Arcticibacter tournemirensis: one gene and its partner. Each later gene encodes a partner of the first gene's protein in a complex. Links are inferred from orthologs where the notes say so. Each region holds a gene or a part of one and is shown in the gene's direction. Other genes may lie near its edges. The genes, in order: BDE36_RS02650 and lpdA.

Region 1 (12,591 bases):
AATTTTGGCCTGAGCAAATCAAGTATCTGGCTAAAGTTTAGTATCAGCAATCAGTCGTCAGACAATCATTTAGTATTACATATTGCTTATCCTGAACTGGATAAGGTAGAACTCTTCTCGCCCGGAAAAAATGGCGACTACGAGCATATTTCATCGGGAAAGGATGTTTTCTTTAATACGCGGAAATACAAATCGCCGGATTATCTATTCGACCTCAATGTTCCGGTCAATACTACTAAAACTTTTTTTCTGAAGATACGAGGGGATAAACAAATTTTCCTCCCGATATATGTAAGCCGGCCAACAGCGCAGTTCCAACAAAGCAGCAAAGAAAATATGCTTTCGGGAATTTACATAGGTATCGTTCTGATCATGCTCTTTTACAACCTCTTTGTATACTTCTCGGTTCAGGACAGGAGCTATTTATACTATGTAATTTACATCTTTTTTGTAGGGCTTACGCAGGTTGGCTTAAAGGGCTATAATTTCCAGTATCTGTGGCCTGCCTGGCCTGGTTTTGATTCGAAAAGTATCATCTTATTCGCCTCAACCAGCGGATTTGCGGCCCTGCTCTTTACCAACAACTATCTTGAGGTTGGTAAAAACTTCAGAAGAGCACGACCGGCGTTATGGCTTTGCATGGGACTATTTATTCTCAGCTTTGTGCCTACTCTTGCCGGCAATATACCGTTAGGCTTTAAAATAATGCAGTCGGCTACTTCGCTGGCATCCATCGTTATATTCGTTACCTCGCTTACCATCATGATAAAGGGGTACCAGCCTGCGAAGTTCTTTTTCTCGGCATGGTCGGTGTTACTTGCCGGAGCTATTATCTTTTTGCTGAAAGATTACCAGATACTTCCCTATAACACTCTCACCAGCTATGCGATGCAACTTGCTTCGGCTATCGAGATGTCGCTGCTTTCCTTTGGTTTGGCAGATCGCATAAATATACTTAAGAAAGAGAAAGAGTTTTCGCAGGCAGAAGCGCTAAGGGTAGCCAAAGAGAACGAACGGATCATCCGTGAACAAAACGTTATACTCGAGCAAAAGGTTAATGAGCGTACGCTGGAGCTTAAAGAATCGAACGACGAACTCAATGTAACGCTTGAAGATTTAAAGCAGGCACAGAGTCAGCTGGTGGAATCAGAAAAGATGGCTTCGCTCGGGCAGTTAACGGCAGGAATTGCTCATGAAATAAACAACCCCATTAACTTTGTTACATCGAATGTAACGCCTCTGAGGAGGGATTTTGACCTGCTTATTGAAGCGCTGTCGTCAATTGAAGATATTGCTCTATCAGAGGAAACTTCAACGACAGATAAGCAAAAAAGCATAGAGAACATTAAGGAAGAGCTGGATTTCGATTACCTTAAAATAGAAATATCGCATCTTCTGAAGGGAATACATGAAGGAGCTACCAGAACAGCTGAAATAGTAAAGGGACTGCGTATCTTCTCGCGCGTTGATGAAGATGATTTAAAGAGGGCGGATGTTACCGCGGGACTAGAGTCGACGTTAGTAATTGTAAACAACCTTTTGAACAACCGGATCAGGGTAATTAAGGAATATGACAGTGTACCTCCGATAGAGTGTTATCCCGGCAAGTTAAATCAGGTATTTCTTAATATCCTTTCTAACGCCATACATGCTGTAAATAAAAAATTTGGTGAGAAACCTGGAGGAGAACTTAAAATCAGCACGTCTTTTAACGAAGAAAACGTTTTTATTAAGATTGCTGACAATGGAACGGGCATGGATGAGAATACCAGGAAGAAAATATTTGAACCATTTTTTACGACGAAAGATGTCGGCGAAGGCACGGGATTAGGGATGTCGATCGCCTTTAACACCATAAATAAACACCGCGGGCAGATTTTAATAGAATCAACCCCTGGCGAAGGAACGGAATTTACTTTGCAATTACCAATTATACATAAGTTATAGAGGCTGTTTCGTCATAGAATACAGCCGGTCACTTGTAAATGAGTTCGAGAAAAACACAACTGTTTTTCATTACAAACGTATAATAATTGTTAAAACACCATTTTTTGAAATTTTTGCTCTCGTTCCCACTAACAGAACCGTTTAGTTAATCGCTCATGTCAGAAAAAATAAAGATACTATATGTTGATGATGAGCCTAATAACCTGATCAGTTTTAAAGCTTCACTCAGAATGGACTGCAACGTGTTTATCGCAGATAACACAGTTGTAGCCGAGAAGTACCTGGCAGAACACCCCGATATCCGGATTATTTTCTGCGACCAGCGTATGCCGGAAAAAACGGGCGTCGAGTTCTTTGAAGAAATCAGAATCAAATATCCTTTGCCGGTACGTATACTGCTGACAGGTTATGCGGATATTGAATCGGTAATTGATGCAATTAATAAAAGTCACATCTTCAGATACGTGAGAAAACCATGGGTATACGAAGATCTGTTATCCTCGATTAAGGAAGCAAATAATTTTTACCTGGCAAACTCCATGCTGATTGTTAGAAACAATGATTTGCAGAAAGCCTATAATGAGCTTGATAAATTTGCCTATAGTGTTAGTCACGACATACGAGGGCCTCTCTCGGGCATTTTAGGTGCTATTAATGTATCTGCCGAAATGGATGAAATATCGGAGATTAAAGAGATGCTGGGCTTAATGGAAAAATCGGTGAAAAATCTTGATGCCTTTATCCAGGGCATGCACGATTATTATAGCCTGCAACGGGGAGAGTTATCTATAAAGGAGATAGATTTTGCTAAAATCACACGTGAACTGCAGGACATTTATAAAATATACGCTGCCGGCAGTAATACAGAGCTTGACATTAAAATTCAAACTTCGGAACCATTCAGAAACGATGAAATGCTGCTGATGAGCATTCTGAACAATTTATTATCGAATGCTTTTAAATATCAGAAAAGAGATACTACTTGTAAATCTGTTAAATTACTTATTGAGGTAAACAAAGGAAAGGCAACTATTGTAGTTAAGGATAATGGAATTGGTATTCCGAAAAAATACATTGGTGATATTTTTAATCTCTTTTTCCGTGCTACCTACCTTGGTTCGGGATCGGGATTTGGTTTATATAATGTTAAAAGTGCTTTGTTAAAACTTGGCGGGGATATCACAGTGGAATCAGAGGAAGACATCGGTACAACATTTACAGTTACAATACCTAATAAATAACTATGAAACTTTCGTTTATCGTGATCGACGATAGTGAACTCGATTGCTTTATCGCAGGTAAACTGATACGACATACGGGCAAAAGCTTAAACATAAAAACATATGCTAACGCTGCGCTGGCCTTAAATGATATCAGAAACCATCAGCCCGCAGACGACGTTACCACTGTAATTCTGCTTGATATTCTGATGCCGTTAATGAATGGATTCGATTTCCTTGATGAGTTTGAAAGCCTTCCTGAAGAATTAAAGAAGCGGTATTTTATAATTGCCATTACGTCGTCTTTAAATAAGAACGACATCGGGACTATCAGAAATTATGCTTCAGTAAGGGATGTAATCGATAAACCGATTAACATCAATGTAGTATCGAAAATACTTGAGAATAATAACCTGCGCTGGACGAAAGAATAGGTAAGCTATCAGGAAAGCAGTTTCTGCCTTAAAAGAAACTCGAGCTGATCATTCGATACTGCCAGTTTCCCATTCATTTCCTTTATATTTTTTCTCTCACTGTATACTTCGTATGCACGCTGTATTGTCATGTCGAGTTCGTTCTCATCCCAGGGTTTGGCAAGATAATGGAATATCTTTCCTTTATTTACGGCATCAACAACAGCGCCCATGTCGGCATATCCGGTTAATAAAATCCGCATCGGATCTGGATATTTTCCAATAATGTTCTCCAAAAATTCTACTCCGGTCATGTTGGGCATGCGCTGGTCTGTAATAATTACATCAACCGGTTTAGTTTCCATTATTTTGATTGCCTCATCGGCACTAATAGCAGTATAGACCTGATACTTGAGCCTAAAGGTAGCTTTAAAGGAGATGAGGTTATTCTCCTCATCATCTACGTATAGTACGGCGATTTTCTTATCCAGCATGATTGATAGACATTTAATGTTATAGTATGCAAATATATTACGTAAAAAACATAATAAAGGTTCCAATAATTAAACAAGCATTTTTATTGTTTAAAGTATTGCAACTTCAGTTCATTTCCATCGAAAACCCCGTAGGAATAATAGTTTATCCACTCGCCAAGATTAATGTACCGGCTGCTTTCGTTCAACGCAATATCCAGAGGCAGATGCCTGTGTCCATAAATAAAATAGTCGAAATGCTCTTTCTTAAGGATCTCCCTGCTATAGTCAACAAGCCATTCGCGGTCCTCGCCAAGAAACACTTCTTTTTTCATGTTTTTCAATCGGCTATGCCCCGACCAGCCAAGCGCAATGGCCATACCTAAATTGGGATGGATCCTTGCAAATAACCACTGGCATATCCGGCTTCTGAATATCTTTTTTAAGATTTTATATTTTGCATCGCCAGGGCCTAATCCATCTCCGTGATGGATATAGAACTTCTTCCCGCTACGATCGATGATTAACTCGTCAGAAACAATTGTTACTCCCATCTCCTGAGTGAGGTAACCGAACATCCACATATCGTGATTGCCCTTAAACATGGTGACCTTCACTCCTTTATCTGAGAGTTCGGCCAGCTTACCCAAAAAGCGGATAAAACCGCGGGGAACCGCCCTTTTGTATTCAAACCAAAAATCAAAGATATCGCCCACAAGATATAGCTCCGCGGCATCTTCCTTTATCGAATCAAGCCAGTGAACTATAAGTGCCTCGCGTTGTCTGCTTTTAGAATAATCAGGTACTCCAAGGTGAAAGTCTGAAGCAAAATAAATTTTGTTGCGCTCTTCTGCCATGCTGGTAATAGCACAAAGCTAATGTAAAAGGCCGAAACCCAAAAGGTAAAAGCTCGGGATGGTTAAAAGCGTTTAGAAGATAAATATAAAATTGTATTTTGCGCTTTAGTAGCAGTATAAAGAATAAATGGCAACACTAACAGTATATGTTTTCCGTTGTATCTAACACCGCATCATCGACGCTATATTCAAGATATGAAAAAACTTTGCATCTTCATGCTTATTACCGGGCTTACACTTCCCGGCTTTGCTCAAAAGAATTCAAAAAAAATGATTCAATACCCCGTTACTAAAAAAGGCAACACTACGGATACGTATTTTGGGAAACAGGTCCAGGACCCTTACCGCTGGCTCGAAAACGACAGGGCCGATGATACAAAGGCCTGGGTGACTGAAGAAAATATAGTTACTCAAAATTACCTTTCAAAAATACCTTTCAGAGAAAAGATAAAACAGCGCCTTGAGAAACTGTGGAACTATGAGCGTTACAGCGCCCCCTTCCGTGAAGGTGAATATATTTACTATACAAAAAACGACGGACTGCAAAATCAGTCGGTAATGTACCGGCAGAAAGAAGGCCAGGAGCCAGAAATATTCCTTGACCCCAATAAGTTCTCTTCCGACGGAACGACCTCTCTGGCAGGCATAGATTTTACCAGGGACGGAAGTCTTGCTGCTTACCAGATTTCTGAAGGAGGATCTGACTGGCGTAAGGTGATTGTACTTAAAACGGCCGACAAGAGCGTTGTGGGAGATACGCTCGTTGATGTCAAGTTTTCAGGATTGGCATGGAAAGGAAATGACGGCTTCTATTACAGCAGTTATGATAAACCTGTTGCCGGAAGTCAGTTGTCGGGAATGACGCAACACCATAAGTTATACTACCATAAACTGGGCACCCGGCAGGATCAGGATCAACTGATTTTTGGCGGAACGGCCACACCAAGAAGATACATTGGCGCTTCGATTACCGAAGATGGCCGTTTTCTGGTAATAACAGCTGCGAACTCGACAACTGGTAATGAGCTATACCTGCAGGACTTAAGCAAACCGGGCAGCGCTATTGTAAATGTTGTTAACAATTTCGACAACGAGCATTATATCATTGACAACGAGGGAAGCAAACTATTCATTTTTACTAACTTAAACGCACCCAACAACAAGGTGGTGAGTGCAGATGCAGCAAATCCGGCTCCTTCAAACTGGAAGGATGTCATTGCCGAAACGGAGAACGTTTTGCAAGCAGGAACAGGCGGCGGAAAATTATTTGCGAACTATCTGAAGGACGCAGCGTCATTAGTACTGCAATACGATATGAATGGTAAGCTCGAACATACCGTCAGCCTTCCAGGTGTGGGAACCGCTTCCGGCTTCGGTGCAAAAAGGAATGAAACGGTTCTGTACTATACCTTTACTTCTTATGTATATCCGGCGACTATCTTCAAATACACCATCGCTTCAGGGAAATCTGAAGTGTACAAGAAGTCGGGAGTGCAGTTTGATCCTTCGAAATACGAGTCGAAGCAGGTTTTCTACAACTCGAAAGATGGCACGCGCATTCCAATGATCATCACTCATAAAAAAGGGATCAAACTTGACGGCAGCAACCCTACCCTGCTATATGGCTACGGGGGATTCAATGTTAGTTTAACTCCGGCCTTCAGCACTTCTAACATTATCCTACTGGAACAAGGCGGAATTTATGCAGTAGCCAACCTCCGCGGAGGAGGGGAATACGGCGAAAAATGGCATACGGCAGGTATTAAATTGCAGAAACAGAATGTATTTGATGATTTTATAGCGGCGGCAGAATACCTGATTGCTAATAAGTACACATCAAAAGAGAAACTAGCCATCTCGGGAGGCTCGAACGGAGGTCTGCTTGTGGGAGCTGCAATGACTCAGCGGCCTGAACTCTTTAAAGTGGCGCTTCCTGCAGTAGGCGTGCTGGACATGCTACGCTACAACAAATTTACCGCCGGTGCCGGATGGGCATATGATTATGGCACAGCAGAAGATTCTAAAGAGATGTTTGACTATCTTGTTAAGTACTCTCCTTACCATGCTCTCAAGCCAGGTACTGCATATCCGGCTACGCTTGTTACTACGGCCGATCACGATGATCGTGTAGTGCCTGCTCATTCGTTTAAATTTGCTGCACGCCTTCAGGAATATCATAAGGGGCCAAACCCGGTTCTGATACGGATTGAAACAAAAGCGGGACACGGCGCAGGAAAATCTACCGCTCAGGTAATTGCAGAACAGGCTGATAAATGGGCCTTTATGCTATATAACATGGGGTACAAGGAATTATGAAAAGTATCAAGACACAAGTAGCAAGTATCAAGATATAAGTAGCAAGTATCAAGACACAGGTATCAAGAAAATTTATAAATGAATATGTAAACTGATGGTGTCTGCCTAGTGCTAAAACTAAACGCCAACAGCTAACTACTAAATAATGAATCCATACGAGCAGAAACGACGCTGGAAATTTCTTTTACTTGCCTTTGCTATGGTAATAGCTGCAGCGTCGCTCTGGTATAGTTACTATCTCGTGAAGAACATTTCTCTTTCGGAACGAACGAGGGCTGAAGTGTGGGCCATGAGTACTAAAAAGATCGTTGAAATTGAGGATATAAACGATGAGTTTCTTACCTATATCTACTCGGTACGCGACAGTCTGACCATGCCCGCTATCCTTACAGACGAACAGGACAGCATCATATACTGGAAAGGGCTGGATAGTACAAAGACGAATATTCCGCAAGAAGCTGCCACCATTGAGTCGCCGGTTTACAACCAGAAAACATACGATCCTGTTTACTTTAAGATGCAACTGAACGAGATGAAGTTGCAGCATGTACCCATTGTAATTACCAAGGATAATGGCGAAAAGTGGTTTGTATATTATAAGGATTCTCTGCTGTTAACCCAGCTGCGCGTATTCCCTTACATCCAGCTTACTGTTGTGGCGCTTTTTCTTTTGGTTGCGTATACTGTTTTTAGCTCGTCGCGACGATCTGAGCAGAATCTGGTTTGGGTTGGATTGGCCAAAGAGACAGCTCATCAGTTGGGAACGCCTATTTCTTCTTTGATGGCATGGATAGAACTATTGAAATCAAAGTTTAATGCCGAGGAAGACCCGCTGATCCTTGAAATGGAAAATGATATAACCCGGCTTGAAATGGTGGCCGACAGGTTTTCTAAAATAGGCTCAAAGCCGGTCCTTCAAAGCCACATCGTTTTTGACGTGGTTAAAGATTATGTTAACTACTTCAAGGTAAGGGCGAGCGACAGAATTAAATTTGAAGTTTCGGGAGATACTGAGGTTGAGGCCCTGATGAACGTCCCACTTTTTGACTGGGTTGTAGAAAACCTCTTAAAAAATGCAGTAAATGCGATCGAAGGAGAAGGAAGAATAGAAGTACGGGTTATTGAAAATTTAGTTAAAGAACAAGTGTTTATCGATGTTGTCGATACCGGCAAGGGAATTTCCCGGCTTAAGTTTGAAACAATATTTCAACCGGGATATACAACCCGTAAAAGAGGCTGGGGACTGGGTTTATCCCTGACCCGCCGCATCGTCGAAAACTACCATAAGGGTCAGATTTTCGTGAAAGACTCTGAGCCCGGCAAGGGCACTACAATGCGTATAATCTTAAAAAGCAGCACACAATATGAACCGGCCACAGCCTGACGAACATGCGCCTTTCTATAAAGGATATATAGAAACTGTAGCAGACGATGTAATCGATGAGCTTGAAACCCAGGCACATGCTTTTCCGGATTTCCTTAAAGCGTTACCACCGGAAAAAGCGGACTATGCTTATGCAGAGGAAAAATGGACTTTAAAAGAACTTCTGGGTCATATAATAGACACTGAGCGGATTATGACGTACCGTATCCTCTGCATTTCCCGCCAGGATCCCACCCCTCTTCCTGGATTCGATGAAAACGAGTACGTGAAAAAATCCAGTTATCTAAATCAGGATTTTGGGAAACTTATAGAGGAATTCGGGGTTCTAAGGAGAGCCAACCTGTACTTATTCCGCTCACTTCAGGAAAGCGAATTATCATACAGAGGAATGGCTAATAATTGTACAGTTAGCGTTAGAGCACTTTTATTTATTATAGCGGGGCATGTCAATCATCATCGCAGAATCATAACTGAAAGATATTTATGATTACAGGCGCAAAAGCTTGGTGATTTTCTTTTTTTTAGGAAGTTATGGTTAGATTTGCCATCCCAAAAACACATTATTGACAAATGAGTTCAGTTGAAATTACCAAAGATACTTACCTGCAATGGTATGATTCTATGTTGTTGTTGCGTAAGTTCGAAGAGAAAGCCGGACAGCTTTACGGACAGCAGAAAATTAGAGGTTTTTGCCATTTATACATCGGCCAGGAGGCTGTAGTTGCTGGTGCAATTTCAGTTTTAAAACCTGGAGATTCAATGATCACTGCCTATCGCGACCATGCTCATGCAATAGCAAAAGGTATGTCGCCCAACGAAGTGATGGCAGAGTTATATGGAAAAGCCACTGGCTGCTCAAAAGGTAAGGGAGGCTCCATGCACATGTTCAGCAAGGAACATAAGTTCTTTGGCGGTCATGGTATTGTGGGCGGACAGATTCCTCTGGGTGCAGGAATTGCCTTTGCCGAAAAATATCAGGGTACTGATAATGTTTGTGTATGCTACATGGGTGATGGTGCGGTTAGACAAGGGTCGTTAAATGAGACCTTTAACATGGCAATGATCTGGAAGTTGCCTGTCATTTTCGTTTGTGAAAATAATGGCTACGCCATGGGTACTTCGGTTGCCAGAACCACAAATATGCAGGATATCTATAAGATAGGTTTGGGCTTTGATATGCCGTCGGAACCTGTTGACGGTATGGATCCGGTTGCAGTGCATAATGCAATGGACGCAGCTGTGGAGCGTGCCCGTAAAGGAGAAGGCCCTTCTTTTCTTGAAATACGTACCTACCGCTATAAGGGCCATTCTATGTCGGATCCAGCCAAGTACCGCACGAAAGAAGAGCTTGAAAGGTATAAAGCTAAGGACCCAATAGGGGTTGTAAAACATGCTATTGTTCAAAATGGCTACGCAGACGATGAGTGGTTTGAAGAAATAGACAAAAAAGTGAAGGCTATAGTGGATGAAGCAGTGAAGTTTGCTGAGGAATCACCATGGCCTGATCCTTCTGAACTATATAAGGATGTATATGTCCAGGAAGATTATCCTTTTATAAGAAGCTAAATAATTGTCAGACAAAAAACCGTATACAAAATGGCTGAAGTAGTTCGCATGCCTAAAATGAGCGATACCATGACCGAAGGGGTTATCGCTAAATGGCACAAAAAGGTCGGTGATAAAGTAAGCTCAGGAGATCTGGTAGCTGAAATAGAAACCGACAAAGCAACAATGGATTTTGAATCATACCAGGAGGGAACTATATTATATATAGGAGCAGAAGAAGGTTCAACCGTTCCGGTAGATTCTGTTATTGCTGTATTGGGTGAGGAAGGCGAAGATTATAAAGCGGCTCTTGATGGAGCTGGCTCCGCAAAAGAAGAATCAGGAAAAACGGATAAAGTAGAAGACGCAAACTCTACAGCAGAAACAACTGAAAAACCAGAAACGAAAGTTCCCGATGCTCAGGTTGAGGCTAAAGGAGCAGTAGACCCTGAATCAATTGGAGCTACCGTTATCCGCATGCCTTTGCTTAGTGATACTATGACTGAAGGCGTAATTGCCGAATGGCATAAAAAGGTGGGTGATCAGGTTAAAAGTGATGATACTCTTGCCGACGTTGAAACAGACAAAGCAACAATGGAGGTAACCGCTTATGCGGAGGGAACATTACTTTATATAGGCGTAGAGAAAGGACAAGCTGCAAAAGTTAATGATATTATAGCTATTGTTGGTAAAGAAGGCACAGATGTTCAACCTCTGCTTCAGGGCGGTGCACCGGCACCAACGACCTCTGAAGATAAAAAAGAGGGAGATGCGCAGGCAACAACAGCTCAACCAGCTGCTGAAGCTGCTGCTACTCAAAGTACAGCGGATTCGGATGCTCGTATAAAAGCTTCTCCACTGGCTAAGAAGATCGCTAAAGACAAAGGGATTGATCTTTCTCAGGTGAAAGGAAGCGCCGAAGGCGGACGCATTGTAAAGAAAGATGTTGAGAGCTTTACCCCGGCTGCAAAAGCTGCAACTGCTCCCGCTGCTGAAAGCGCCGCTCCGAAGGAAACGAAACAAGAAGCTCCGGCAGTTTCTATCCCTCAGTATATAGGCGAAGAGAAGTTTACTGAAAAGCCGGTTACACAGATGCGTAAGACCATCGCGCGCAGGCTTTCGGAAAGCTTATTCACGGCTCCTCACATTTATGTAACCATGAGTATCGATATGGACAGCGCTATTGCTGCCCGTACGAAGATGAATGAATATGCTCCTGTGAAAATATCATTTAACGATATGGTGATCAAAGCCGTTGCCGTAGCGTTAAAACAACATCCGGGTGTTAATTCATCATGGAGAGATGATAAGATCAGGGTAAATGAACATGTCAACATAGGTGTAGCGGTTGCAGTAGACGAAGGTTTGTTAGTGCCTGTTGTTCGCTTCGCCGACGGAAAGTCGTTATCTCATATCTCTGCCGAAGTAAAAGACTTTGCGCAGAAGGCTAAGAATAAAAAACTCCAGCCTGCTGATTGGGAAGGTTCAACCTTTACAGTATCTAACCTGGGAATGTTCGGCGTAGACGAATTTACGGCGATCATTAATCCTCCTGATTCTTGTATTCTCGCTATCGGTGGGATACAGCAGGTTCCGGTTGTAAAGAACGGAGCAGTCGTTCCTGGCAACGTAATGAAAGTTACTTTAAGCGCCGACCACCGCGTTGTGGATGGAGCCCAGGGTGCAGCATTCCTTCAGACGTTCAAAAAACTGCTTGAAGAACCTGTAAGGTTGTTGGTTTAAAGCAAATAGCTGTCAGCTAATAAAAATATAAGGCGGCCCTTTAAAAAAGGCCGCCTTTTTACATTAGAATAATATTACCCTTTTAAGGATCGGCAGCAATTGATAGTTGGCAACTACCGGCTGATTTTTGACAGCTGAAGGCTGACAGCTAACGCCTGATTGTTAATTGCTAATTACTGAAGGCTGATTGCTGACAGCTGATCGTTGATTGCTGATCGCTGACAGCTAACGGCTAATCCCGTTCTCCCCAAATCACTTTTGTACCAAATCCCAACGTGTTATCAGTAAACTTCATCCAATTAAGCTTGATCGCCCATAGTTCTCCTCCCATAGCCAATGCAAAAGGATACTTTTTATAATAAACTTTTTGCAGATCATCCTGAAGTGCAGCATCTACCCTAACCAGAATACCGGAATACTGAATACCCTTTACCTTGCCTGTAACCAGTTTATCAGGCAGAACAGAGCCTGCTACAAAGTCGTTCTCAATACCCTGAGCGATGTGAGTTGTTTCGGGTGAAGACTTAAAAACCAGTGCATTGGCATTTTCGCTATAAGCATAAAAGCAAGTTGCGCAGTACGGCATATTATTGGCGCTGGTAGCGATAGTAAGTACTGATTGAGATTGGATAAACGCTACTATGCGCTTGTCGACTTTTATTATTTCTGTTGGGGCGTCTGTCATTTTACTTT
Region 2 (12,593 bases), 4.5 Mb from region 1 along the record:
AACATAGTCCTTGTACCTGCGAAGCTTAAAAAAGGCAGTAATAACAATATCCAGCCGAATGATGCAAATATCTTTTTCATTTTAAACTATTTTCTGCGGTAGTAGCGTTTCCAGGGATGATGATTAATATCCATGAAGGATTCCTCTCTTTCCGTATCAATAAGACGCTGGCTGGGTGCCTAACGTTACAGATATTTTAAAGTAAATTAGTATTAATATAAAAGTTATCGGTATCAGCCTCTATACCATGTGCAGATAAGGGTAAATCGAGGCTTTGCCAGTTGCCTGATGGCTCAATGAAGAACCAGTTATTTTTATCTTTGTTATTGTCGGTAAAACGCACCTTTACCGGCATATTAAAGCCGGTGGCTGTCGCTTTCCATCGGTAGATCAACGTATTTTTACCTCCTCTGGCTTTTTTAATTTCCAGGGTTGGAATGCTGGTAAAGCGAAGATACTGATCAAAAACGGGCGTTAGGTCCCTTCCTGCTTCTTTGTTTATATATGTAATGATATCTGCAGTTGTAACGGTCTTCAGTCCAAAGGTTTTATTGAGACCTTTTAATATCAGCCGCCATTTTTCATCGTCGTTGATTACGGAACGCAGGGTATGAAGCATGTTACTGCCTTTGAAATACATATCCCCTGATCCTTCCTTATTTACATCATACGGGCCTATAAGAGGAATGTCATTCAGGATTGCGCTGCGTTGTCCCCTGATATATTTCGCTCCAGCTTCCTTACCCTCTTTGCATTCCACAAATAATCCTTCTGAATAAGTAGTAAACGCTTCATGGATCCACATGTCGGCGATATCCTTAGATGTAATGTTGTTACCGAACCATTCATGTCCTGACTCGTGAATAATGATATAGTCCCACTTCAGTCCTAATCCAGTCTCTGAAAGATCTTTGCCCAGGTACCCTTTTTGATACCGGTTGCCATAAGCAACCGCACTTTGGTGTTCCATTCCCAGATAGGGCGTTTCTATCAGCTTATAACCATCGCGGTAAAAAGGGTAGGAGCCAAACCAGCGTTCAAAGCATTGTAGCATCGGTTTTACATCGCTGGCAAAGTGAGGCCCTGCTTTCTTTAAATTTTCCGGCAGTACATAATAATCAAGGGTCAGCTTTCCCGATTCTCCTTCATACTCATCAGAAAAGTGACTAAAATCGGCAATGTTCAGTGTTACGTTGTAATTGTTAATGGGGTAAGAAACGAACCAGTTATATCTCACATATCCGTCATCTAGTTTTTCAGTAGAGCGCAACCGGCCGTTACTGATATCGGCCAGACCCGATGGTGTCGATATGCTTATCATCATACTGTCCACTTCATCCGACTGGTGGTCCTTATTTGGCCACCAGCTGCTCGCTCCCAGACCCTGGCAGCTCACTGCTATCCATGGTTTTCCCTTGCTTGTTTTTGTAAATATAAAGCCGCCATCCCAGGGTGGATTTTTAGCAACTACGGGTTTTCCGGAATAGTATACTGTAAATTCTTCTGAAGAACCTTTCTTGATGGTATCTTCAAAATCAACAAAAACTGCATTGTATTCTCGGGTATACTTAAGTACGTTCCCTTTAAAAAGGATCTTTTCTATGTTAAGATTATTAAACAGGTCAAACTGCAATTTTCGAAAATCAGTGGTGGCAGTAAACCTGAACTTATTGGATCCTACAATATACTTCTTTCCCGGATCGACCTTCAGGTCAAGATGGTAGTAAGAGATATTGTAACAGGTTCTTAGCGGAGAAAGCATTCCTCTAAGGGTATCGGCCCGAGTAAACAATTCAGTTCTGTTAAGCAACTGGCTGTGTGCGATAGTACTATATATCAGGCATGTCAGCAATGGCAAAAAGAAACGGAGCCGTATTCTCATCATTACTACTATTTTACAACCGGAATGATAATGCACGAAGCGTTCGGGGTTTCGTGATAAATGCGGTGCGTCGCTTTTTGAAAGTCTTTTTCGTCAGCATTATAGATATCAACAAACTTCTGCGGATTCCTGTCTACCAATGGGAACCATGAATTTTGAACCTGGACCATGATACGGTGTCCCGCTTTAAAGGTATGTGATACATCAGGCATTGAATACTTCACCTGAGTGATTTTGCCGGGATTAAAAGGTTCCGGCTTTTCATAGCTGTTTCTGAACTTTCCCCGCATCACTTCTCCCCGTACCAGCATTTGATATCCACCCATTTGAATATTTCGTGGGTTGGGGGTGTTATTAGGATAGTCGTCAGGGTAAACATCAATCAGCTTGACAACATAATCGGCGTCTGTGCCAGTAGTTGAAACCATCAGGTCGGCTATTACCGGGCCTGCAATTGTGAGATCTGCCGTCAGGGGTTCGGTTTGATACACCATAACATCAGGTCGTTTTGATGCGAAGCGCTGGTCGTCGATCATATACTCTCTGGTTCGCTGCAAATGAACGCCGTCGGCATAGGGTACAGGGCGTGAAGGATCACTTACATATTCGTCATAGCTATTATCTTTATCTGGCTTATTAAAGGCAAGCTTACTATCCGGCTGGAAGTATAGCTTCTCCTGCTTTGCTTCGGCTGGTGGCCAGGCTGTGTATTTTTTCCATTTATTAGATCCGGTTTCAAATACTAACGCCTCAGGAAGATCGGGCGCTGGCTTGTCTTTAAGATAATGCTGAAAGAAAGGGAATTCGACATTTTCCTGGTACCAGGTACTCGTTGCCTGATCAAATTTTATATCTCCAAAGCTTTCACCTGTGGATCTGGACCACCCTCCATGAAACCAGGGGCCCATTACAAGGGTATTTTTGTTTTTAGCATTTTGCTTTTCGATGGCCTCATAGGTGGCAAATGCTCCATAACAATCCTCCGCATCAAAAAGTCCGCCGACTATAAGTGTGGCAGGTTTAATATTTTTCAAATGAGGTGTTATAAGCCGGGCTTTCCAAAATTCATCATAGGTTCCGTGAGTAGTAACATCATTCCAGAATTTAATGGAATCGCCGAAATATTTCTTACTTACATTCTTAACCGGGCCCAGGTCCATGAAGAATTTATAATTGTCGCGAGTATAATACGAAAAGCTTTTTGGGCCCTTATCCGGGGTGATAGGCTTTGGCCGGGGTACTCCAAAGGTCGAGTAGAATGAAAATGCGTCGGCGAGAAAGAGTGCTCCGTTATGGTGAAAATCATCTCCGATAAACCAGTTGGTTACCGGAGCCTGCGGAGAAGCAGCTTTTAATGCGGGATGTGCATCGGGAAGCGAAGCAGTTGAGTAGAAGCCTGGATAGGAGATACCGTAAATTCCCGCTTTCCCATTATTCTCCTTTATGTTCTTTATCAGCCAGTCGATCGTGTCGTATGTATCCGTACTTTCATCGATGTTTTTTTTATTTTTCTTTGACGCTACATGAGGCCGGATATCTTCATATGTACCTTCGCTCATCCATTTTCCACGAACATCCTGATAAACGAAGATGTATCCTTCACGTGCGAAAAGCATCGAGGGGCCGAGGGTTTTTTTATACTCGTTACTGCCGTAAGGTGCTACAGTATAAGGAGTTCGGTTTAAAAGTATCGGATATTTTTTTGTCCGGTCTTTAGGAACATAGATTGAAGTAAACAACCTCACACCGTCGCGCATGGTGATATACTTTTCAATCTTACTGTAATGATCATGTATATACGCCGAATCGGCGGTTTGGGCCCGTAATTGTAAAGAAAGTGTTAAAAAAAACAGGATAATGTATCTTTTCATGAATAAAACAATGTAATGCTGCTAATTTAGGAAAACAGTTATAGCTTTGACGCCGTTTTAATAATTTCCTTCCGAATTTTAATGAATTTAACAGAAGTAAATAATCCTTTTTTGATCCGGCAGTTTCTGCAAGTTCCCGTAGATCTATATAAAGACAATCCTAATTATATAAGACCATTGGATGAAGATGTAGAGAATGTATTTACTGAAGGCAATAACAAATACTATGAGGCAGGGAAGTGTATCCGATGGATTTTAACCGATAAGACGAACAAAGCGATAGGAAGGATTGCTGCGTTCGTAAATCCTTTTTCGGCTTACACTTTCGAACAGCCTACGGGTGGTATAGGTTTTTTTGAATGTATTAACGACAAAAAGGCGGCGTTTATGCTTTTTGATGCAGCTCGCGATTGGTTGAAGCAGCAGAATATGGAAGCGATGGATGGCCCGGTTAATCTCGGTAGCCGTGAACGTTGGTGGGGCTTGCTCGTTGAAGGCTTCAGCCCACCTTGTTATTGTTGTAATTATAACCCTTACTGGTACCGGGATTTTTTTGAAGAGTATGGCTTTAAAGTGTTTTTTAAGCAGTATACCTATCTCCGAAACGTTAGAGAACCTTTAAAAAAAGTGTACTATGATGTTGCAGCAAGAATATTTCGTAATCCCGATTACTCTTTCAGGAATATTAAAAAGAAGAATCTTGAATCCTACATCCATGATTTTCGCGCTGTATATAATAAAGCATGGGTGAACCATGAAGGCGTAGGAGAGATGAGCTTCGAGGCTGCCAGGAAAATGATTAGCTCTCTGACGCCGGTTATCGACGAGCGGATCGCCTGGTTTGCTTATTATAAGAATGAACCTGTTGGTTTTTTTCTCAGTATTCCGGAGTTGAATGAGCTCTTCGTCAAATATGCAAAAGGTAAACTAAATCTGACAACAAAGCTTAGATTGCTTTTTAACAAGTGGACGGGGAAATGCCGGACAATGTATGGCCTCGTTTTTGGCATAATACCAGAACAGCAAAAGAAGGGCGTTGAGATAGCAATGATTGTCGCTGCCGCAAACTCCCTGTTAAATAACAAGGCCTATGAGAACGTTCAGATGAACTGGATTGGTGATTTTAACCCCAGGATGATGCACATAGCTGAACAGATCGGCGCCAGAGTTTATAAAACGCATCATACTTACCGGTACCTTTTTGATCGCTCGAGTGAATTTAAACGTCATCCTGAGATTTAATGACCTTATCTTTATATAGATTGACTTAACTTTGAATAAACAGATATCATTATGCAATACGATGTAACAGTAATAGGCAGCGGACCCGGCGGATATGTTGCCGCTATCCGTTGTGCTCAGTTAGGACTTAAAACTGCCATAATTGAAAAGTATAACACTTTTGGCGGTACTTGTCTGAATGTAGGATGTATACCTTCAAAAGCTCTTCTCGATTCTTCTGAGCATTATTATAATGCCGCTCACACCTTTAAAACACATGGTATTTTAATAAAAGATCTGAAGGTTGATCTTCCACAGATGATCTCCCGCAAAAATCAGGTGGTTCAGGAGAACACTTCGGGCATTTCTTATCTCATTAAAAAGAATAAGATTACTCCCTATACCGGAGTTGCCTCCTTTAAAGATAAAAACACCATAAAGATCAGCAAACAGGATGGCTCGGAGGAAACGATTACATCTGAAAAAGTAATCATAGCTACGGGCTCGAAGCCTACTGCCTTACCTTTTCTTCCAATTGATAAGAAAAGGATCATTACTTCTACAGAGGCCTTGAATCTTCCGGAAGTGCCGAAACATCTTATTGTTATCGGAGGGGGCGTGATCGGCCTCGAGCTTGGTTCGGTTTATGCACGACTTGGAGCTAAGGTAACAGTAGTTGAGTTTCTCGATTCAATTATTGCTACAATGGACAAGACCATGGGTAAAGAATTGCAGAAATCTCTTACTAAGCTGGGTTTCGAATTCCTTTTGAGTCACAAAGTCACGGGAGCATCTGTAAAGGGAAAGAGGGTGAGTGTTACTGCCGAAAGTCCGAAAGGGGATAATATAACTATTGAGGGTGATTATTGTATCGTGGCTGTCGGTCGTACCGCATATACAGAGGGCCTGGGATTGGAAAATATTGGAATTAAGCCTGAAGAGCGGGGCAGGAAAATACCGGTAGATGACCATCTGGAAACTTCTGTAAAGGGAGTATATGCCATCGGTGATGTGATAAAGGGCGCCATGCTTGCTCACAAAGCGGAAGAGGAAGGGGTGTTTGTAGCAGAAACCATTGCCGGACAGAAACCACATATAAACTACAATTTAATACCTGGAGTTGTGTATACCTGGCCTGAAGTAGCAAGTGTGGGATCTACCGAAGAACAACTAAAGCAACAGGGCACGAAATACAAGACGGGTTCATTCCCATTTAAAGCTAGTGGCAGGGCGCGTGCAAGCATGGACACAGATGGCCTGGTAAAAGTACTCTCAGACGCTCAAACAGATGAGATCCTTGGAGTTCACATAATCGGTCCCCGCGCTGCCGATATGATCGCGGAGGCTGTAGTGGCTATGGAGTTCCGCGCTTCGGCTGAAGATATCGGCCGCATCAGTCATGCACACCCAACCTATACGGAGGCGTTTAAAGAAGCGTCGTTGGCTGCTTCTGATAACAGAGCTATCCATATATGAGTTGAAGGTGAAAAGTAGTTGAATGTCCAGAGTTGAGAGTCGCGGCATAACAATCCTCTTAACAGATCTTGTTTGGCACCGTTTAACTACTGTTAGAATTGCAAAGAAATGTTTACTGACGGCAGTATCAGTACATTTCCTTTGAAATAATATTACATAAGGGCTGAAATATCCAGGTATTTCGGCCCTTTCTATTTGCCTATTGCGTATTGAATTCCTCCAAGCAGGTGTTTTAAAAACAGTGGGTCACTGTAGCTTTCTTCAGTGTGGCCCAGGCCTGTATAAAATGCGCGTCCGCCATCATATTCATGATACCAGGCGATAGGGTGTTCGTTCCCGTTCGTTCCGCCTTCGTAACTTTTCTCGTCAAGCCAGGCAAGCACTTTCATGTCCGGATTGATGTCTTTAAAGTTATACCACTCGTCGGTGTGTTCCCAAACATCCGGCAGCAATTTAGTGGAAGGATGTTTCTTGTCGGTTACTTTGATAATGGCTTTCTGTACTTTCGGATGGTTTGTAAAGTAAGCGCCAACTAATTTTCCATACCATGGCCATTCATACTCCGTATCAGTGGCCGCATGAACGCCCACAAAGCCCTTTCCTGACCTTATATAGGTTTCGAATGCCTTCTGCTGCCCGGGGTCAAGAACTTCGTGTGTGGTGTTAAGAAAAATGACAGCGGCATATTTTTTTAAGTTTCCCCCGGTGAAATGCGAAGCATCTGCAGTTGTATCAACTTTGAAGCTATTATTCTTTCCAAGGGCCTGGATGACCATGATACCGGCAGGAATAGATTTATGATAATAACCTCCCGTTTTGTAAAAAACAAGAATTGTCGCCTGTTTCGGCTTTACGTCTAGTGTGAATTGGTTTGATGTCATACACGCGCTGAAAAGACAGATGAAGTTAATTAAAAGACTAAGCATAACCGGTCATTTTAGCGAATATACTTTATCTGGGTGACATAAAAAAGGGGCCTTAAGCCCCTTTTTTATATATCATGAATCAATTAATGCCTATTTATTATATTGCATCATTTCATACTCGTCGTCGTCGATCTCGCCAGTATAGGGCTCCGTCATCAGAACATCTATATCGTCGTCGTGCTTATTGAACCCGAAGTAAGTAAGAATCTTATCAAAAGCTTCATAAATTACCGGAACGATAATGAGTGTGAGGAATAGGGAACTGGTAAGGCCCCCCATAATAACCCAGGCCAAACCATTTTTCCATTCTGCCCCTGCGCCTTTTGCAATTGCGATAGGAAGCATACCGATAACCATCGCAATGGTTGTCATCAGAATAGGGCGGAGCCGGGCGTGGTTGGCCATAATTAATGCTTCCCTTGTACTCTTACCCTCCGCTTTCTGCTGATTTGTAAAGTCGACAAGGATAATGGCGTTCTTTGCAACCAATCCAATAAGCATGATCAAACCAAGAATGGTGAATATATTCAGAGAGTTATTTGTGAGTGCCAGGGCGAGCAAAGCCCCTATTACCGATAGCGGGATAGAAAACATCACCACAAATGGGTATACATAGTTGTCGTAGAGGGCTACCATAATAAGGTAAACCAAGATGATAGACATCAGCAGGGCAACACCTAATGTTCCAAAGCCTTCTGATTGGTTTTCCATATCACCGCCAAAGATAAAGCTAACTCCGGCTGGCCTGGGCAGGTCTTTAATCTGGGTTTCAAGTTCAGAGAAAATAGTTCCTGACGGTCGCCCCACCACCTGCGACTGCACTGATACCTTCGTGCTTTTATCCTGGCGTTCAAGCTGACTTGGCCCCGAACTTTCTGTAACCGTAGCAAACTGCTCGAGATGGATTTGTTGTTCGTCTTTGTTTATAAACGTGAGGTTCTTAACATCGTCCATGCTCTTTCTATTAAAATTGTCAAGCCGGATGTTGATGTCGTATTCGTACTCTCCCTGCCTGAACTTACTGTCGGTGTTTCCGCTAAATGCTGTTTGCATGGTAGCGCCGACAGTTTGAAGACTTAAGCCGAGAGCCGACATTTTATCCCTGTCTACTTGTACCCTTATTTCAGGATTTCCGCTTTCGACAGAGAGCTTAACTTCGGTGGCTCCATCAATTTTCTCGAGCTTTGATTTTACCACATTGGCGAACTTCATTACGCTGTCGAGTTCACTCCCCCTTACTACAACTTCAACAGGAGCTCGTTCTGCACTTCCGAGGATGCTCACTGGTGTGGTCTTAACTTTTGCTCCCACTAATTGAGGTGCAAGTTCTTTTTTTATTCGGGCAGCATAAACGTCGGACGGGTCGGTTCTCTCTTTGCGATCGACAAGCTGCACATTTATCTCCGACTTGTATGCTGTAGCTAACGATGCCCCCATTCCATCACTCGTCTGACCCACAGTTGTGATCAGTCTTGTAACTTCAGGCTTCCGGCTTAAAATAGCTTCGGCTTTACTCGTTGCCAGATTGGTTTGTTCAATAGACGCATCTTTCGGCATTTCAATTTGCACGATGAATTCTCCGCGGTCACTTTTTGGGAAAAATTCAGTTCCGATAAAGCCGGCGCCAATAAGGGCAACTGAGGAGAAGAGCAGAACAACCGTTCCTCCCAGTACTATCCATTTATGTCCCAGCGACCATGTAAGCAGGCTGGTGATCCAGGCGGTGAACCTGTCGAGGCGTCTTTCAAATGAAAGGATAATCTTTCCAAAGAAATTCTTCCCTTCAATGTGCTCAAGCTTTCCGAATCTCGAAGACAGCAACGGTACAATGGTAAAGGAAGCAAGTAAACTAAGTAACGTTGCAATGATGACTACCACACAAAACTCCCGCAATATATCCGAAACAAGACCTGTACTGATAGCAATAGGGAAGAAAACAACCACAATTACCAGTGTGATGGAGGTAACTGTAAATCCGATTTCTTTTGTTGCATCATAGGCAGCGCGTACGCGGTTCTTGCCCATCTCCATATGCCGGTAAATGTTTTCAAGTACAACAATCGCATCGTCGACAAGGATACCTACTACAAGTGAAAGACCCAGTAACGACATCAGGTTAAGCGTAAATCCAAAGAGTTTTATTCCTATAAAAGTTGCAATCAGCGAAGCAGGGATCGATACCATCACAATGGCCGCATTACGCAAACTATGCAGGAAGAAAAGCATTACAAACGCCACCAGAATTACCGCCAATATCAAGTCATGAATAACAGCATCGGCCGATTCGAGGGTGTATGTCGAACTATCAGACGCTATCGTAATGTTAAGGTCGATGTTTTTGTAGTCAGTTTTCAGACTTGTTATTATGTTGCGTACGCCTTCGCTCACCTCTACGGCATTAGCATCCGTCTGTTTTAAAACCTGAAGTGCAAGGGCTGCTTTACGGTCAACCCTGGCGATCTTTTCGACGTCTTTTTGACTATCCTGGACATCGGCAATGTCTCTAAGTCTTACTTGCACGTTGTTCTTATCCGAAACAACCAGGTTCCTCAGTTCTTCGACACTTCCATACTTCCCCGCCAGCCTAATAAGAATGTCGCGGTTTTCGGTCCTGATACTTCCGGTAGGGAAGTCAAGATTCGAGCTTCGAATAGCTTGCTGCACTGTAGTGAGTGACAATCCGTAACCTTGCAGTTTGTTTTCGTCAATATTCACCTGGATTTCGCGCTCACGACCGCCAATGATATTTACCTGAGCTACGCCGTTTACCCTTGAGATGTTAGGTACAATCCGGTTATCCATCAGGTCGTAAAATGCAGCATCGTCCATATTTGATGTAGACGACATTGTCAGAATGGGAAGATCGTCGAGCGAAAACTTGTTTAGTGATGGTGCTTCTGCATCGTCAGGTAAATCAGAGAGAATTGCATTTACTTTTCTCTGTGCATCGTTCAATGCGAGGTCGACATCTGCGCCACTATTCAACTGGATAACTACGGATGACAGGCTCTCATACGAGGTAGCTGTAATCTTCTTAATGTTTTCCATCGAGGATACGGCATCCTCGATTTTTTTTGTGACCGTGTTCTCTACTTCTGTTGGCGAAGCACCCGGATAGGTTGTTGTAACCGACACCACCCCCGGCGAAAACTTCGGTAACATTTCGTAGTTAAGGGATCTGTAGCTTATAAACCCCAGCAGGGAAAGTACTGTGAACAGCACTACTACAATGGTGGGTCTCTTTATCGATATTTCAGCTAATTTCATTTTTTAATTTTGATTAATAGTTTCTGGTACAAGCCACTTATACTTATCTTATTTCACTGCTTGTACCTGAGTCCCATCTGTGAGATTAACCTGCCCGCTGGTTATAACTGTTTCACCTTCTTTTAGTCCTTCGAGGATTTCGACACGTTCGCCTGCGATTCTTCCGGGAGTTACATTTCTGGAGCGTGCTGTACTTCCATCAAGAACAAACACCTTATTGCTGTTCACACTTCCTGCAAATGCTGTCCTTGGAACTGTAATAACCGGACGCTGTTGTGGTAAATCAAATACTGCAGTTCCGTACATTCCTGCTTTCAACTCGTTTCCGCTATTATTGCTTACTTCAATCTCTACCGGGAAGTTCAGACTGTTATCGGCTTTGGGAGCAATAAAACTAATCTTACCTGTAAACTCTTTTTCCGGAAAAACTTTTGAAGTGATTTTTACCCTGTCTCCAACTTTAAGGTTAACAACCTGTGTTTCATTTGCTGTCACTTTAAGCTTGAGCTTGGAAAGGTCAACTATTTCAAACAGCTGAGTTCCGGGAGATACAAAAGAACCTTTTTCTATAAAGCGTTTGTTAACGATCCCCGAAATAGGTGCTTTGATATCTGCGTCGTTTGACTTTCTCTTTGCCGTTTGTACGCGGGCCAGTGCATTCCTGACGTTTAATCGCATAGCATCTACCTGTTGCTGTGTCACTCCGCCGGTCTTAAATGAGCTTTCGTACCGTTCAAGGTCGCGTACCGCATTCTGATAATTTGCCTGAGCGGCCTGGGCTTCTACAGAAAGCAGTTCGTCGTCGATGCGTGCAACGACCTGACCACGCTGTACATGGTCGCCTTCATCTACAGTAATACGTGTTACTCTTCCGGAGTTTTCGGCAGATAGCGTTAAATCCTGATTGGCGGCAAAATTGCCGTTTGCACTAAAGTCGAGATCAACCGTGCCCGTTTTGGCTGTTTCAGTCTTCACGGCTACGGCACCTGTATTGCCTTCGGCAACGACCGCCGTCTTCGCCTGGTTGCTCTTTTTATTGTTCTGCAACACCCAGGCAATTAAAGCCAGTACAAGGACAACTACTATTACTGTTATTATACTTCTCTTTTTCATTTTATTGTTCGATTGAGGGCCCCGTACTTATATTGTCCGTGACGATGTGTTTTTCTTACATCCGGACTGTTCCTGCCCGTTTAATTAGTTTAATAGTGATTTGATATTACCTTTAGATTTTAACAACTGGATTTCGGCCAGTTTATAATTAAGCAGAGCCTGCGTGTAACTGTTTTGGGCACTCACAAGTGAGTTTTCTGCATCAAGAAGGTCTGTTAGGGTGGCTAATCCGTTATGGTAATTATTTTGCGTACTTGCATACACCTCTTGTGCGAGCTTCATGTTTTCCACCTGCGCTTTTATGGTGCTTATACTGTTTTTTATCTGTATTGTGGCGTTATCATGAGCCAGGTTTAATGATTGAGTAGTATTTCTGATATCTTCCTGCGCTTTCAGCAGGTCGATTTCAGCCTGTTTTACCCTCGACTTTCTGGCAAAACCGTCAAAAATAGGTATTGACAGGTTTAATGTTAACGCAGATGCCTTGGCCCATTGTGTGGTACTGTTGCTTCTCAGTAAATCGAACTTGTTCCCGAACCCTGTATAAACAAAATTGGTATTAAATGACAGCTTCGGAATATACTCAGCCTGATATGCCTTCTTCTGATAATTGAGTAGCTCCTCCTGCTTTTTAATTAAACGATACTGCGTCAGGTCTGCAACATTCAATTCATCTGCCATCCCGCTCGCCTCGGCAGGGATAGCCGACAACTGAGCCTGAGGTATAAGGATGGTATTGTTAATTGGCATGCCAATATAAAACTTAAGTAGGTTTTCCTGCTGTATTACACCGTTCTCGAGCTCCTGGCGTTGAGTGCGCAGATTGGTAAGATTTAC

What was found.
Region 2: the proteins of BDE36_RS02650 (region 1) and lpdA are in contact, whole or in part, in a crystal structure (PDB 1EBD), measured with the Geobacillus stearothermophilus proteins. The link is inferred for Arcticibacter tournemirensis from one-to-one orthologs. Residues at the interface, in WP_033016211.1 of Geobacillus stearothermophilus: Ile130, Ala131, Met132, Pro133, Arg136, Arg140, Glu141, Asn155, Arg157; in WP_049624544.1 of Geobacillus stearothermophilus: Pro340, Ser341, Asp344, Tyr345, Arg403, Asp406, Val408, Glu431, Ala432, Gly433, Asp438.

What each region holds. Positions count from the first base shown.
Region 1 is NZ_VFPL01000001.1:612,878-625,468, reverse strand. What follows is about bases 9,613-12,552. They hold BDE36_RS02650 (pyruvate dehydrogenase complex dihydrolipoamide acetyltransferase), read left to right. Parts: upstream 9,613-10,206; coding sequence 10,207-11,898; downstream 11,899-12,552. Other genes in these bases: BDE36_RS02645 (hypothetical protein), read right to left, coding at 12,131-12,552; pdhA (pyruvate dehydrogenase (acetyl-transferring) E1 component subunit alpha), read left to right, coding at 9,613-10,176. Outside these bases: BDE36_RS02695 (sensor histidine kinase), read left to right, coding at 1-1,947; BDE36_RS02690 (hybrid sensor histidine kinase/response regulator), read left to right, coding at 2,103-3,188; BDE36_RS02685 (response regulator), read left to right, coding at 3,191-3,601; BDE36_RS02680 (response regulator), read right to left, coding at 3,610-4,074; BDE36_RS02675 (UDP-2,3-diacylglucosamine diphosphatase), read right to left, coding at 4,158-4,910; BDE36_RS02670 (prolyl oligopeptidase family serine peptidase), read left to right, coding at 5,106-7,226; BDE36_RS02665 (sensor histidine kinase), read left to right, coding at 7,372-8,610; BDE36_RS02660 (DinB family protein), read left to right, coding at 8,591-9,097; more of pdhA, read left to right, coding at 9,181-9,612; more of BDE36_RS02645, read right to left, coding at 12,553-12,583; BDE36_RS02640 (ferredoxin), read right to left, coding at 12,580-12,591.
Region 2 is NZ_VFPL01000001.1:5,082,749-5,095,341, reverse strand. What follows is about bases 4,307-7,248. They hold lpdA (dihydrolipoyl dehydrogenase), read left to right. Parts: upstream 4,307-5,046; coding sequence 5,047-6,450; downstream 6,451-7,248. Other genes in these bases: BDE36_RS21235 (ThuA domain-containing protein), read right to left, coding at 6,642-7,248; BDE36_RS21245 (hypothetical protein), read left to right, coding at 4,307-4,995. Also shown: BDE36_RS21260 (head GIN domain-containing protein), read right to left, coding at 1-80; BDE36_RS21255 (M1 family metallopeptidase), read right to left, coding at 197-1,885; BDE36_RS21250 (CocE/NonD family hydrolase), read right to left, coding at 1,891-3,753; more of BDE36_RS21245, read left to right, coding at 3,835-4,306; more of BDE36_RS21235, read right to left, coding at 7,249-7,331; BDE36_RS21230 (efflux RND transporter permease subunit), read right to left, coding at 7,467-10,643; BDE36_RS21225 (efflux RND transporter periplasmic adaptor subunit), read right to left, coding at 10,692-11,756; BDE36_RS21220 (TolC family protein), read right to left, coding at 11,841-12,593. UniProt on the Escherichia coli protein: Lipoamide dehydrogenase is a component of the glycine cleavage system as well as of the alpha-ketoacid dehydrogenase complexes.